DNA from 3 places in the Nonomuraea sp. ZG12 genome. Region 2 is predicted to be linked to each of the others. Evidence: riboswitches for the same ligand, from Rfam matches in the RefSeq annotation. Region 2 holds a riboswitch; each other region holds the start of a gene.

The links. A riboswitch is a leader RNA that binds a small molecule or an ion and turns the genes downstream of it on or off. The one in region 2 is predicted to bind cyclic di-AMP.
Positions count from the first base shown of each region.
Region 1: linked by a shared signal. The riboswitch ahead of ACTMTF_RS04565 (CHAP domain-containing protein) and the one ahead of ACTMTF_RS24190 (glycoside hydrolase family 25 protein) in region 2 are both predicted to bind cyclic di-AMP.
Region 3: linked by a shared signal. The riboswitch ahead of ACTMTF_RS21895 (hypothetical protein) and the one ahead of ACTMTF_RS24190 (glycoside hydrolase family 25 protein) in region 2 are both predicted to bind cyclic di-AMP.

Region 1 covers NZ_JBQHCW010000001.1:970,896-975,937, reverse strand. Annotated here, with positions in the region: gene ACTMTF_RS04575 (SDR family NAD(P)-dependent oxidoreductase) at 1-729, shown strand, start outside; gene ACTMTF_RS04570 (fumarylacetoacetate hydrolase family protein) at 734-1,573, opposite strand; gene ACTMTF_RS04565 (CHAP domain-containing protein) at 1,708-2,364, opposite strand; cyclic di-AMP (ydaO/yuaA leader) riboswitch at 2,376-2,523, opposite strand; gene ACTMTF_RS04560 (aldehyde dehydrogenase family protein) at 2,755-4,182, opposite strand; gene ACTMTF_RS04555 (P1 family peptidase) at 4,253-5,042, opposite strand, start outside.
Region 2 covers NZ_JBQHCW010000008.1:301,923-306,964, reverse strand. Annotated here, with positions in the region: gene ACTMTF_RS24210 (cytochrome P450) at 1-444, shown strand, start outside; gene ACTMTF_RS24205 (TetR/AcrR family transcriptional regulator) at 402-1,211, opposite strand; gene ACTMTF_RS24200 (bleomycin resistance protein) at 1,255-1,974, shown strand; gene ACTMTF_RS24195 (TetR/AcrR family transcriptional regulator) at 2,003-2,623, opposite strand; gene ACTMTF_RS24190 (glycoside hydrolase family 25 protein) at 2,698-3,417, opposite strand; cyclic di-AMP (ydaO/yuaA leader) riboswitch at 3,430-3,573, opposite strand; gene ACTMTF_RS24185 (MbtH family protein) at 3,820-4,032, opposite strand; gene ACTMTF_RS24180 (lysine N(6)-hydroxylase/L-ornithine N(5)-oxygenase family protein) at 4,071-5,042, opposite strand, start outside.
Region 3 covers NZ_JBQHCW010000007.1:257,195-262,236, reverse strand. Annotated here, with positions in the region: gene ACTMTF_RS21920 (MBL fold metallo-hydrolase) at 1-510, opposite strand, end outside; gene ACTMTF_RS21915 (SAM-dependent methyltransferase) at 541-1,368, opposite strand; gene ACTMTF_RS21910 (hypothetical protein) at 1,550-1,741, shown strand; gene ACTMTF_RS21905 (erythromycin esterase family protein) at 1,738-2,970, shown strand; gene ACTMTF_RS21900 (DUF5302 domain-containing protein) at 3,052-3,252, shown strand; cyclic di-AMP (ydaO/yuaA leader) riboswitch at 3,417-3,554, shown strand; gene ACTMTF_RS21895 (hypothetical protein) at 3,736-4,563, shown strand; gene ACTMTF_RS21890 (alpha/beta fold hydrolase) at 4,694-5,042, shown strand, end outside.

The sequences.
Region 1 (5,042 bases), on a different contig from region 2:
CGGCGTGCGGTGGTCATCGGCGCCGGGAGCGGCATCGGCAGGGAGGCGGCTCTCGCCCTGGCCGCGCACGGCGCCTCGGTGGTGTGCGCGGACAAGGACCTGGCGGCCGCACAGGACACCGCCGGGCAGTGCGGCGGCACGGCGCGGCTGCTCGACGTGCTGGACACCGAGGCGGTCCGGGCGTGCGCCGACGAGATCCCCGCCGACGTCCTGGTGTTCACCGCCGCCACCAACGTGCGCAAGCGGCTGCTGGACTACTCCAGCGAGGAGTTCGACCGGGTCGTGCACCTCAACCTGCGCGCCTCGTTCGAGGTGCTGCGGGCCTTCGGCGCGGGCATGGTGGCGCGGGGCGGGGGCTCGATCATCGGCTTCGCGTCCATCCGCGCCAGCGTGACCGAGCCCGGCCAGAGCGTCTATTCGGCGACGAAGGCCGGGCTCGTGCAACTGCTGCGCACCGCGGCGGCCGAGTTCGGCCCGCACGGGGTGCGGGTCAACGCGATCGCGCCGGGCGTGGTGGAGACGCCCCTGACCCAGCAGATCAAGGACGACCCCGCCTGGTACGACGCGTACGCGGCCAAGAGCGCGCTGGGCCGCTGGGCCACCGCCGAGGAGATGGCCGGCGCGGTGGTCTACCTGGCCGGTGACGCCGCCGGCTTCGTCACCGGCTCGGTGCTCTACGTGGACGGCGGCTGGACCGCCGTAGACGGCCGCTTCGACCCGCCCCGGTGAGCCGTCAGCGGATCTCCATGGCGGGCAACACGTCGTTGGCGAGCGTCCCGACCTCGTCGACCCGGATCCGCACCCGGTCGCCCGGCGTCAGGGTGAAGTCCTGGCCGGGCACCAGGCCGGTGCCGGTGGACAGGATCACGCCCCGAGGGTGACGGTCGGCCCGGAACAGGTAGCCGACCAGGTCGTCGAGGCGGCGGTGCAGCTGCGAGGTGGCGGCCGTGCCCTCCCAGGTGACCTCGCCGCCACGGAAGATCGTCATCTCGATCTCCAGGGCGTACGGGTCGGGGACCTCCCAGGCGGGGCGGATGCCGGGACCGAGCGCGGTGGCGCCGGCGAACATCTTGGCCTGCGGGAGGTAAAGCGGGTTCTCCCCCTCGATGGAGCGGGAGCTGACGTCGTCGCAGACGGTGTAGCCGGCGATCTCGCCGCTGGCCGTGACCACCACGGCCAGCTCCGGCTCGGGGACATCCCAGGTGGAGTCGGGCCGCACACCGATGGCCTCGTCATGCCCGCGCACCCGCCGACCGATCGACTTGAAGAACAGCTCGGGGCGCTCGGCGTCGTAGACCCGCTGGTAGATGTCAGGCTCGGTGCTCTCCTCGACCCTGGCCTCGCGGGACTGCCGGTAGGTGACGCCGGCCGCCCACACCTCGGTGTCGGGATCGACGGGCGCGGCGGGCGTCACCTCGTCGATCGGCTCGGAAGCCGCTTCGAGCAGCGTACGGAAGTGATCGAGGTCGGCGGAGAGCGCGTCGCCGAGCGAGAAGCCGGCGGGCAGCGCGCGGTCGCCGCCCGCGGCGCGCACCGCCCAGCGGGAGGAACGAGAGCAACGAACGAGGTGCATGAGCGCCTTCCTGTCAAGCGAACAGTGCTCCCGGTCAGGGCCCCGGCCGGGGCCCGTCCAGGTCACGGCGTGCCCGCGCCGGGCTCGCCATGTCCGGCAGCCTACTCAAGCGCTTTTCCGGTGCTGTGCCCGCGTCAGGCCGCGAACTCGGGGTAGCCGTATCCGACGACCTGCGACGTGGGACGGACCCGCTCCTCGACCTTGCCGTTGCCGGTGTTGCCCTCGATCGTGGTGATCGTGCCGTCGCCGTTGTCCTTCTTGACCAGGCCGACGTGGTCGATGGCGCTGGTGGTCTTGGCGCCGTTCCAGTCGTAGAAGACCACGGAGCCGGGCTTGGCGACGGTGCCCCAGCGCTGGTTGGCCTTGAACCAGTCGGCGTAGGTGACGGTGTAGGCGTCCCAGCCGACCGAGGTCCGGGCGCCGGCCTTCTCGCCGACCCAGGAGACGAACATCGCGCACCACGGGGCGTTGGCGTACAGCTGCGGCCGGCCGCCGCCGTCGCGGGCCAGCGTCTCGGTCGCGCGCGGGGAGGACATGTACCAGCTGTGGTACGGCGTGCCGCCGCCTGCCGCGTTCTCCTTCACACCGATCTGGGACTCGGCGACCCGCAGCAGGGTCTGCGTGCTGACCTTGCCGGTCTCGGCAGCGGGGACCGCCTTCTGCTGCGACGGGTGCTCCGCCGCCATGGCGGCGGTGCCGCCCAGGGTGGCGCCGGCGGCGACGCTCAGTCCAAGAGCGAAGGTGACGATGTTGGACCGGCTATAAGCGCGCTTGAGGATGTTCTTTGCCATTCTGGGGGTGCTCCTTACTTCCATGCCGCCTACCGGGTTAGCTGACGGGTTCGGGCGTGGAAGTGCCCTACGGATGCCTCAGGAGAGAGCAACCGATTCACCCCAGAAATACGTGGGTCCCCGGTTTCGCGAGTTTCGCGGATTCGGCGGCCGCGGCAGACCTGTGATCGAACAGAGGCACAGGTCAGACGCGGTCTCGGCGATTGAAACGGTCACGCGGGCATGTGAAAGACCCTGGCGTGTACCGCGGATGACTCAAAGGTAAGTGAACGGCATAGAACGATGCAAGTGAAGGGCTTGACTCCCTCACGGAATCCCCTGTCACGCAAGGGATTCAGCCCTCCATTCTTTACCTTTCTCCGGGTTTGACGAGGGCAGAAACGCGCCCCTTCAGGGCCGGATGATCGCCATTCGCGTGACGGTGAACTCCTCGATGGCGAACCGCGGGCCCTCCCGGCCGATGCCGGAGTCCTTGACGCCGCCGTAGGGCATGTTGTCGGCGCGGAAGCCCGGCACCTCGTTCACCACCACTCCCCCGGCCTCGATGCGCTCGATCGCCGCGAACGCCGTGGCCAGGGAGCGGGTGAAGACCGATGCGTGCAGGCCGTACCGGGAGGCGTTGACCGTGGCGAAGGCGGCGTCCAGGTCGGGCACCGGCCGTACGCACACCACAGGACCGAAGATCTCCTCGTCCCAGGCGGCGGCCCCGCCGGGCACGTCGGCCAGCACGGTCGGCGCGATGGCCCGGCCGTCACGCACGCCGCCGGTGACGAGCCTGGCGCCAGAGGATCCGATCCAGTCCAGCACCCGGTCCGTCGCCGCCGGGTCGATGAGCGGCGCCACCCGCGTCCCGGGCGAGCGCGGATCGCCCACGGCGACGTCCTTCATGCGCGCGGCGAGCAGCCCGAGGAACTCCTCGTGCACCGCCTCCTCGACCAGCACCCGCTGCACCGAGATGCACGCCTGCCCCGAGGCGTAGTAGCCGCCGCGCACCACGGCGTCGGCGGCGGCCTCCAGATCTGCGTCGGCGGCGACCACGAGGGCGGCGTTCGAGCCCAGCTCCAGCAGCACCTTGGTGGGGGCGGCGGCGCGGGCGATGGCGTGCCCAGCGGCGGCCGAGCCGGTGAACGACACGGCGCCGATCCGCCGGTCCTCCACCAGCGTGCGGCCGACCTCCACGTCCCCGGTGACGAGCTGCACCGCGGCGGCGGGCAGCACGCCCGCCGAGCGCAGCAGATGCACCAGCCAGAGCGTCGCCAGCGGCGTCGCGGGAGCCGGCTTGACGATGACCGGGCAGCCGGCCGCCAGCGCCGGAGCGATCTTGTGCGCGGCCAGCAGCAGCGGATAGTTGAAGCCGGTGATCCCGGCCACCACGCCGATGGGCCGCCGCGTCCAGAACCCGATCAGCCCCTCTCCCGACGGCATCAGGTCCAGCGGCACCGTCTCACCGTGCAACCTCGCCACCTCCTCGGCGGCGGTGGCCAGGGTGACAAGCGTGCGCGCCACCTCGACCCGGCAGTCCACCAGCGGCTTGCCGGTCTCCAGCACGAGCAGCCGCTCGAACTCCTCGCGCCGCTCGGCGACCGCGTCGTGCGCGCTCGTCAGCGCGGCGCGGCGCGCGTGCGACGGCAGCGCGGCCATCGCGGGCGCGACCGCGAGCGCCTCCTCCACGGCCCGCGCCGCCAGCGCCGCGTCCCCGACGGGCGCGCTCATCACGACGGAGCCGTCGTACGGGAAGATCACGTCAGCGTACGCCGGGGCGTCGGCCCACCCCTCCCCCACCGGAAGGCCGGACGGCCACGAGCCTGCGTAAGTCACTGTTTCCCCCTTTGTCCTGGCGATCGGGTCATGGCATGCGGGTCATGGCATGCGGGTCATGGCGATCGGGTCATGGCGTTCGCCGAAGGGCGCTCGGGAACACGTCGAGATACGCGGGCGCGCCCGCCCGCCCGGTCGCGGCCAGCACCGCGTGCGCCACGGCCCGGCTGAACACGTCGGCCCCGGCGGCGAGCAGGTCGTGCAGGTGCGCCCCCTCGGGCGCCGCACCGTCCCAGGGCGCTCGACGTACGGCGCCGTCCCGGAGCTCCCCACGGGGTCCAGGCCCGTTCACGGCGGCGGGGCGGGATCCGTACAGGGTCCGGCCGGGTTGTGGCGGGGGCAGGGCGCAGGTGGAGACGGCGAAGACGGTGTCGCCGTCGACCATCGTGTGCGCGGGGCGGATGGCTCGGGCGAGCCCGTCGTGCGCGACGCCGGCGAGCTTGCCGCACTGGGCCTTGGTGAGGGTCAGGTCGGTGGCGACGACGCCGATGGTGGTGTTGAGCGAGGTCACCCCGGCGGGCCGCCAGGCGGCGACCTCCTCCGCCGACGGCTCCCCCAGGTGGTCGAACTCGCCGGGAAGCCCGTAACGGGCACCGGACAGGACCCCGGTCCCCGGATCCAGGACGGACCCGGCGGCGTTGACCACCGCGAGCGCGGCCACGGTCACTCCCGAGGGCAGCACGACGCTCGCGCCCCCGATCCCCCCGGCGAGCCCGCCCGCCATGGCGCCGGTGCCGGCCCCGATGGATCCCCCTAGAGCGCCACCGCCCTCATTCGCCCGGGCCGCCGCTCCGCTGGATCCGCCCGCGGCGCCACCGCTCTTCTTCGCCCGGGCCGCCGCCCGGCCGTCCGCTGGAGAG
Region 2 (5,042 bases):
CTGTGGCATCTGGCCAAGACGCCGGCCGACCGCGAGCGCCTGGTCGCCGAGCCGGAGCTGGTGCCGACGGCGGTGGAGGAGATGCTGCGGGCCTACGCCCCGGTGACGATGGCGCGGCTGGTGAAGCAGGACATGCGCTGGCATGACGTCGACATGAAGGCCGACGACTGGGTGCTGCTGTCGTTCCCGGCGGCCAACCGTGACCCGGCGCAGTTCGACCGGGCGGGCGAGGTCGTCATCGATCGTGAGGTCAACCGGCATGCCGCGTTCGGCCTCGGCATTCACCGGTGCGTGGGGTCCCACCTGGCCCGGATGGAGCTCCGGGTCGCCCTGGAGGTCTGGCTGGAGCGGATCCCCCGGTTCAGCCTCGACGACCCCGAGGCGGTGACCTGGGCGAAAGGTCAGGTTCGCGGGCCTCGTACGCTGCCGCTGCGCATCGGCTGAGCCCGGGGCGCCGCGACGCGGGCGTCGATGGAGTCCAGGACGAGGTCGAGGCCGAAGGCGAAGCGGTCCAGCGCCCGCTGCAGCGTGTAGGGCAGGGCGGTGTCCGACACGGCGAACGCCCCGGCCTCGCCCAGCGCGGCCAGCCGGGGAAAGCGCCCGGCCATGCGCTCCCCCAGCAGCGGCGCGCGCCGCTCCCACCACTCGTCGTCGCTGCTGCCGGTCCGCGCGGGCGCCTGCTCGGCCTCGACGACCGCCGAGGCGGCGCCTCTGGTGTACGCCTCCACCGCCGCGACGCATCCCGCCACGTCGATCGCCGCCAGGCCGTGCCCGTCGAGCAGGGCCATCGCGGCCTCGTAGCGGGTGACGACGTTCGGGCCGAAGACCGTGCGCGAGGTCGCCACCTGCAGCAGCCAGGGATGGGCGCGGAAGGCGGCGAGGTCGGACCGGGCCAGGTCGCGCAGCCCGGCCCGGTGGCCCGCGTCGGCGGCGGGCAGCGGCCGGCCACCCGCGACCCGGTCGACCATCAGCTCCAGCAGCTCCGCCTTGCCCGGCACGTAGGTGTACAGCGACGCCGTGCCGATGCCGAGCCGCTGGGCCAGGGTCCGCATCGACAGGGCGGCCGGACCGGCGCTGTCGGCTTCGGCGATCGCGGCGTCGACGATCCGCGGCAGGTCGAGCCGCTGCCTCGGCCCGCGCCGGGGCGCCGGCAACCCGTCCCAGAGCAGCGCCATGGTGCGCGCCGCGTCACCCCGCCCCGCGTACTCCATCTCACGACCTCCAGAAAAACTCCGAACAGTGTACGGTGTCAGCATGCGCACCGAGTACACCATCCCAGGCCTGCCCTGCCGGGACCTCGACGACGTCCTGCCCTTCTACACCGCGCTCGGGTTCGACGTGACGTACCGTCAGGAGCGCCCGAACCCGTTCGCAGCCGTCCGGCGCGGCGGCATCGAGCTGCACTTCTTCGGCGTCCCCGGGTTCGATCCCGCCGACTCGATGGGCAGTGTGGTCGTACTGGTCCCGGACACGCGGGCGCTGCACGCGGCGTTCGCCGCCGGGTTGCGCGAGGCGTTCGGGAAGGTGCCGGTGTCCGGGATCCCGCGGATGACCCGGCCTCGGGCCAGGCAGGGCGCGCCCGGCGGGTTCAGCGTGGTCGACCCGGGCGGCAACTGGCTGCGGATCCACCGCCACGGAGACGAGGAACCGGCCGCGCCGCAGAGCCGGCTGGCACGCGTGGTGGCCGCCGCCGTGCGCCAGGCCGACTCGCACGGCGACGAGGCCGCCGGGGTGCGCGTACTGGAGACGGGGCTGGCCCGGCACGCCGACGCGCCGCCCGCCGAGCGGCTGCCCGCCCTGGTCTACCTCGCCGAGCTGCGGCTGCGTACCGGCGAACGGGAGGCGGCGGCCATCCTGCTCGCCGAGGTCGGCGCGCTGGAGCTGTCCCCCGCCGACCGCGAGGCCCTCGCCACCGACCTCGCCACGGCCGCCGAGCTGACCGCCGAACTGCGCGCGTCCCAGCCGGCCGACTGACCTCCGCAGCGGCCAGGGCCGCGCCCTTTCAGCGCGCCGAGCCGCTGACCGGGGTGGTCATGTGGATGATCATGGCGTGCAGATAGGCGCGGAAGTCCTCCAGTTCCTCCGTGCTCGGCGGCCGTCCGCGCCGCCCCTGACGGCGATGCGGGTCGACGTACCGCATGCCGCCGGCCAGGAACCCGTACACGCACCACACCACGGTCCAGAGCAGATGCTCGGCGTCGATGTCGGCCGGTATGAGGTCCCGTACGGCGTTGAGCAGGAGGGCCGACAGCGGCCGCGAGTACAGGTCCTCCAAGTCGGGCACGTCGGCGGCGTCCCCCATCCATCGGTGCAGCCACAGCGCCAGGATCTGCGGATGGGTGGCGTAGAAGTCCAGGTAGGCGTCCGCCAGCTCGATCAGCCCCTCCCTGGCCGGGGTGAAGGCGGCCACCGCCGCGTCCAGGACCTCACGCTCGGCGCGATGCGCCCGCAGCATCACCTCGGCGTACAGCTGGTGCTTGCCGCCGGCCCGCGCGGTCAGCCACTCCACGTCGACCCCGGCGGCGTCGGCGATCAGGCGCATCGACGTCCCGTCGAACCCCAGCTCGGCGAACAACCGTGCCGCGACGCCCACCAGCCGGTCCGCCTCAGGATCCATCGTCATGGTTCATCACTCTAAGTGACGGACGATCTTCCCGTACGAATCGACCGCTGGATGACGGTCAGCGGGGCGCCTGCTCAGGCGGTGCGGCCGAGGGCGCGGAGCTCCTCGGGGGTGAGCGGGGAGACGTTCTGGTCGACGGGGTTGTCGGAGTACTGGTGGATGGCCCAGGACTTCCAGTCGGCCGGCGGGGTGACCGTGCCCTTGGCCTTGCTGTAGTGGGCGACCCAGAGCGGGTACTCGGCCAGCCCCTTGCCGTAGGTGTCGGCGAAGTTCCAGCCGCTGTAGAACATCGGGGTGGTGCCTGTCTTGTCCTTCACGTGGGCGAGCCAGGTCTTGGCCCAGCCGTTGACCTCGGCGACGGAGCGGCCGTCGGTGGTCTCCAGGTCCAGCACCAGCAGGTCGCCGGGCTTGGCCGGCTGGGAGTTCACCATGGACAGGAAGTGCTCGGCCTCGGCGATGGGGTCGTTGGCCGGGTGGCCGTAGTGGTAGGCGCCGCGGACGATGCCCTTGGCGTCCAGTTCCCGCCAGTGCCGGGCGAAGGCGTGGTCGCGGAAGGTCACGCCCTCGGTCGCCTTGATGATGCCGAATTCGGCGGGGCTGGCGTTCCAGTCGTGGTCGGGCTGGTAGTTCGAGACGTCCTGGCCGTACGTGAGCGGGACGGTGCGTTCCTGGGCGATGGGCGCGTTCTCCGGCGGCGCCGCGTGGGCGGGGCCGGCCATGGCCAGGCTCGCGGCTGCGAGGGCGAGTCCGGCGAGGGCGCGGGTGAGGGGTGTGCGCAGGCGGGGGTCGAGCATGAGGGGGTTGACTCCTTGCTTCCATGCCGCCTACCGGGTTAGCTGACGGGTTCGGGCTGGGAAGTGCCCTACGGGCGCAGCTGGGCTGGCGTCCGATTCACCCCGGAAAAGAGTGGGTCCCCGGCTCCGCGTGAGCGGATTAGGCGGCCGCGCACTGCCCTGGCTGGCAGGGGGTCCCACCAGGGCAGCGCGCGGTCCGGTCAATGATTCGGCAACGGATGGTCTAGGGGAGCCCCGTTCCGGCTGCCGTAATGACCGAGAAGGTATATAACCCCCAATGTCCCCGCAAGAGGTACAAACATCCACATAGACTCCGACTCCATCTGTCGGATGCCGCAACCCCTTGCCTGTAAGGGATTCCCGCCTCTAGGTAGATCTTTGACCGAGCAGGGCGCGCGACGATCAGCCGTCCATCGCCTCGGCGAGTGAGCGGGGGCGCAGGTCGGTCCAGTGGGCCTCGACGTAGTCCAGGCACGCCTGCCGGGTGTTCTCCGCGAAGGCGACCGTCCACCCGGCGGGGACCTCGGCGAAGACGGGCCACAGCGAGTGCTGCCCCTCGGCGTTGACCAGAACCAGGAAGCGGCCTTCCGCGTCGTCGAACGGGTTGGTGCTCATGTACGGATTCCTCCTCGGAAGCAGTCAGGGACAGAGGATCAGCGGGACGCCGCTCGCGACAGGGCGTAGGGGTTCGGGCTGCGCAGCCGGCCGGCCATCGACTGGACGATCTCGCCCACCCGGACCGCCGTGTTGGACAGCAGGGTCGAGGTGAGGCCGTGGGTGTGCTCGGTGGCCCCCTGGACGTAGATGCCGCAGCGCATCGCCGGCGACGTCGCGATCCGGTAGTCGCGGCCGACCCGCAGCCCGCCGCCGGGAAGCCGGTCGCAGTGCTCGCCGATGGCGCCCAGCAGGGTCAGCGGGTCGGCCGGGCGGTAGCCGGTGGCGAAGACGACGACGTCGGCGTCCAGCGGGGTCCGCTCACCGGTCGGCAGGAACTCCACCGTGGCGCGTACCTCCGTCTCACCCGGTTCGACCTCGACGAGCCGGGAGGCGTTGAGGATGCGCAGCCGCTCGGTGCCCCGCACCTTCTCCTGGTAGTGGCGACGGTAGAGCTCGTCGATGACCTCCAGGTCCACCACCGAGTAGTTGGTGGAGGCGTGGTAGCCGAGCAGCCGCGACTTCACCTCGTCGGGGGCGGAGTAGAAGTGGTCGACCGCCGTGGGGTCGAAGATGCGGTTGGCGAAGGAGCTGTCGTCGGCGGGGGTGTAGCCGTACTTGGCGAAGACCGCGCACACCTCGGCGTCCGGGAAGGTGTCGTGCAGATGGCCGGTCACCTCCGCGGCGCTCTGGCCGGCGCCGACCACGATGATCCTGCGCGGGTCGCGCAGGCCGGGGAGCCGATCGAGCAGCTCCTCGCTGTGCCAGACGCGCTCGTCGCTCACCATGCCCTCCGGGAGGACCGGTTCGAGCCCGGCGGCGACGACCAGGTCACGGGTGCGCCGGGTGGTCAGCGTGCCGTCGCTCTGACGGACGACCACGTCCAGGTACTCGACCGTCCCGGCCACGGCCACCGGGGTGACGGCGACGACCTCGGATCCGTACTCCACCTGATCGGCGAAGGGCGCGGC
Region 3 (5,042 bases), on a different contig from region 2:
GACCGGCAGGACGCTGTCGATGAAGGAGTCGTGGCCGTAGGAGCCGGGGGTCGCCGACGTGGTCCAGTGCTCGTACTCCTGCCGGACGAACAGGTAGGTCGCGTTCGGGAAGGTGGGCACCCAGGCGCCGTCCACCAGGCGGGTGTTCCAGCCGACGTGGTCCTGGTGCAGATGGGTGCAGAAGACGTAGTCCACGTCCGTGGGGTCGACGCCGGCCGCCGTCATGGTGTCCAGGTAGCCGGTGTCGAGGAGGTGGCCGTACGGGTCGAGGCGGCGTTCCTTGTGGTTGCCCCAGCCGGTGTCCAGGACGATCACGCTCTGCGGGGTGCGCAGGACGTGGCTCCGGAAGACCAGCACCGGGTCTCCGGCCTGGTCGAAGAGGGCCGCCGGGAAGCGGGGGCGCAGGTCGGCGGGGTTCTCGCCGTTCAGCCCCCGGAACGCCAGGGTGACGGGGACGGACATCCGGGTCTCGACGATCTCGGTGACGGTGACCGCCCCCACCTGGAACATGCGCTCTCTCCTCGCCATGCGGGTGAACAGCTACGCGACGCGGGCGACCCCGGCCAGCACGCCGCCGCGGGCCAGGCCGGGCCAGCCGTACGGGTCCTCGTCGGGGTTGCGCCACCGCTGGGCCGGGACGACGCCCGGATCCAGCAGTTCGAGGCCCTCGAACCAGCCCAGCAGGCTCTCGCGGTCACGCCAGGCGATCGCGCCGGACGTGCTGCGCCGGTAGACGCCGCGCACCACGTCCACTGCCTCCTTGTCGGCCTGGCCGGTCTCGATGTAACCGTGGGAGACCATCAGGTGGCTGCCCGGGACCAGCGGCCGGCGCAGGGTCTCGATGATCCGCGCCACCTCCGCGTCGTCGTGCAGGAAGTGCAGCACCGCCGCGATGACGACCGCCACGGGCCGGGTGAAGTCGAGGTGGCCGGCGGCGGCGGCCAGGAGGGCCTCCGGGTCGCGTACGTCCGCCTCCACGATGACCGTGCCGGGATTGTCGGCGAGCAGGGCCCGCGCGTGGGCCAGCACGATGGGATCGTTGTCGGAGTAGACGACCCTGGCGTCGGGCGTGACGCGCTGGACGACCTGGTGGATGTTGTCCTGGGTGGGCAGGCCGGTGCCCAGGTCGAGAAACTGCCGCACCCCGGACTCGGCGAGATGCCGTACGCCGCGGATCAGGAACCCGCGGTTGGCCAGGGCGACCTCCCTGATGTCCGAGCCCATCCGGCGGCCCAGCTGGATGATCTGCTCGGCGGCTTCCCGGTCGGCCGGGAAGTTGTCCTTCCCGCCGAGGTAGTAGTCGTACATTCTGGCGACACTGGGCACGGTCGGATCGATGTGTGCCGGAAGCTGCTCGTCCCCTGTCATGCCCTCGCCTCGTTTCCGGTGCTTTGCCAGAAATAGTACGAGTTTTCCGGACTGTGTGGATCTTTGCCGAAAGAAAAATGATCGGCACTTTCTTGGGCGGCAATAAGAAACGTTCGATGGTCGGCTGTGGGCATACTTTGGTCGCCTGTGCCGCCGACGTCGCCATGGCAAGGTGTAGCCCATGGGGATTCTCGGTTTCTTTCTCATGCTTCAGGGGTTCGGCGGCTTGGTGGCCACCTCCTTCGACCGGCACTTCGGTCTGCTGCATCTCTGGCTCGACGGCAGCGCGCACACCGCCCTGAGTCTCGTTCTCGGCCTGCTCGGGCTGGTGCTCCTGGGCGATGCCGTACGGCGCGGCGCGAAGAAGTCATGACCGCTGTCGCCGTCCCGGAAGAGCTGACCGGCTGGCTGGCGGGGCGGGCCATCCGGCTGGCCGCGCTGGAGCCGGGCGCGCCCGTCGCCGACCTGGAGCCGCTGCGGCCCGCTCTGGACGGCGTGCGCGTGGTGGGGCTCGGCGAGGCCACCCACGGCACCCGGGAGTTCTTCCTGCTCAAGCACCGGCTGCTGCGCTTCCTGGTGGAGGAGCTGGGCTTCACCGTGCTGGCGATGGAGGCCAGCGTCTCCGCCGCCGAGGCGGTCAACGACTACGTGCTGCACGGCACCGGCGACGCGGCCGAGGCGCTGGGCGGGATGGTCTTCTGGACCTGGCACACGCGCGAGATGCTCGGGGTGGTGGAGTGGATGCGCGAGTACAACCGCGCCGCGCCCCCGGAGCGTAAGGTGCGTTTCGCCGGGATCGACCCGCAGTATCCGGCGGCCTCGATCGAGTGGCTGGCCCGATACCTGGGGGAGGTCGCCCCGGCGTTCCTGGAGCCGCTGGCCGCGCTCGGGCAGACCCGGCTGGGGGTGGACGGCCCCCTGGACCCGGCCGTCGAGACAGCCGCCCGCCGCCTGGAGGACTTCCTCGCCACCGGGCCCGGATCGGCGGGTGAGGCGATCGCGCATGCCAGGACGCTGCGGCAGAGCGCCGTCCTGGCGTCCCGGCCGATGCGGCACGCCGACCCGCAGCAGACCGTCGGCGCCGTCCGTGACCTGTTCCTCGCCGACAACGTGGACCGGCTGCTGGGCGACCCCGCCGTGAAGGTCGCGGTGTGGGCGCACAACGGCCATGTGATGTCCGGCAACCACGGCGGCGGCCCCGTCCCGGCCATGGGCCGGCACTTGCGGCAGCGGCACGGCGCCGCCTACTACGCCCTGGGGCTGCTCATGGGGGAGGGGGAGTTCAGGGCCAGGCGGATGCGCTTCGGCAGGCCCGACACGCGCAAGCCGCCCGTGCGGAACCGGGTGCCGAGCGTCGACAACGCCACGATGGTGGAGGCCAGGCTGGCCGCCGCCTGCCCGGACGACCACCTGCTGGACCTGCGCACCGGCGAGCGGTCGGAGGGCGTGGCGCGCTGGCTCGGCAGCCGTCTGCACGTGCGCGCCTACGGAGCCGTGGTCAGCCGCCTCACCTACAAGTTCCGCTTCGCCCCGACCGTGCTCGCGGACGACTACGACGGCCTCGCCTTCATCCGCTCGGGCACCTGCTCCACGCCGCTGTGACCCGGAATCGCCGATCCCCGGTTTCGCGCTGTAAGGAGCGTCATGCCAAGCTGTGTATGTCCCCAACACCAGGAGGTCCTCATGGCGGAATCACCGGAGCCGGAAGTCAGCGAAACCCCCGAGGACGAGATGAAGCGCAAGTTCCGCGAGGCGCTGGATCGCAAGCGCAACCAGCAGGCGGACACGGGTGCGGGTGGCAGGGGCGCCGACGCTTCGAAGATCCACGGAGCACACGGGCCGGCTGCCAGCAAGCGATCGTTCAGGCGTAAGAGCGGCGGCTGAATCGGGGGATTCGCGGGGGTACGGCATGCCGTACCCCCTTTTTTCTTGACCTTCTTAGGTAGATCTTCGACCGATTCATGGCATTTGCTTTGCGTTTGTCCGGTTTGGCCTATAAGTTGAGTGGCGTTACCAGGCGGTGACCTGGCCCTTCAACAGGAAGAGGCGGCCGCCTGGCGCCGAATCCCGCGCCTCCGCGGGAACCGGGGACCCATCTCCTGGGGTGAATCCGGCCTTCGCGGCCGGTAGGACATCTCCACGTCCGAACCCGTCAGCTAACCCGGTAGGCGAGATGGAGAGGACGAACTCACCTGTGCTCCGTTCCCGCGTACCCCCAGCCCGCGTAACGTCACCAGCCGCCCACTGAGCGGCGACTTCCCCCAAGCTTCTCCGCGCTCCGCGTAGCGTCCGTCGGCCTTTCGCTGCCCGGCTACGCCCTCAAGCGAGCGCGCGCTTCCCCATACCTAACGAAGGATTCCCTTTTTCATGTCTGCTCGCTTCGGCATGCGTTCCATCACCCTGCTCGCCGGCGCCGCCACTGCCGGCGTCCTGGCCTTCGGCGCCGGCCCCGCCGCCCACGCCGATGTCGACGACACTCAGAAGGTCCTGCTCAAGGGCTCGACCACGGCCTCGTACTTCTGGGACGACAACTCCGGCCGCGCCGGCGACACCGGCCTGCCCGCCAGCGGCAAGCCCATGCAGAAGGGCATGGCCGCCAGCCCCAGCTGGCCCCTGCTGACCGAGGGCTACGTGGTCTACAACGGCAAGAAGATGCCGTTCTTCGTCGGTGACCGCGGCCCCGGCGCTCCCTCCAGCAGCGGCGTCATGCTGGACCTGGACTCCAAGACCTTCGCCGAGCTGACCGGTGGCACGTTCAACTCCCGGACGCTGATGGTCGACGACAACGGTGGCAAGGGCCACATCAAGGTCGAGTACGTCATCACCAAGTGGGGCAAGGGCGTGGGCAAGAAGAACCACCCGGTGGCCTTCTCGACCGGCGCCTGGTCGCGTAAGGACGCCAACCCGGCCAAGCCGCCGCAGATCCTGGCCGAGAAGAAGATCGAGAAGGGCGAGTCGAAGGTCGTGGAGGGCAAGCCTCTCGCCGACGCCTCCGCCCGCGCCGGTTCGGGCTCCGGCGGCTCCGCCGTCTCCGTCAAGGCGACCGCGTACGCCGGCCCCTCCAGCCCCGCCGCCGCGGCCGCGACCGAAGAGCCGAGCGGCGTCGCCGGTGCCGCCCTCGCCGGCGGCCTGGCCCTCGTCGGCGGCGGCGCCATCCTCGGCCGCGACCGCATCCGCCGCCTCATGACCCGCTGACCCACCCCTCACCGCACGCGACACCCCCCGCCGACCCCTGGGGATGGTTCTGCGCCGACCTCCGTCGACCCCCCCCCGCCGTCCTTGGGTTTGGCTTTACGCCAGGAGCATTTGACGGTAATTGTCATCTGTGATCTCGCGTGCATCGGTCAACGGCATCGAACTGGCCTACGAGAGCTTCGGCTCGCCTGACGGGCGCCCTCTCCTACTGATCATGGGGCTGGGCGCCCAGCTCATACACTGGGACGACGAATTCTGCTCGCTACTGGCCGAGCAGGGTCACCACGTCGTCAGATTCGACAACCGCGACGCGGGCCTGTCCACCCATCTGCACGCCGAGGGCGTCCCCCTACCGGGGACGCCCTCGGCGTATCTGCTGGACGACATGGCCGACGACGCGGCGGGGCTGATGGAGGTGCTCGGCTGGCCCGCCGCGCATGTGGTGGGCGCGTCGATGGGCGGCATGATCGCCCAGACCC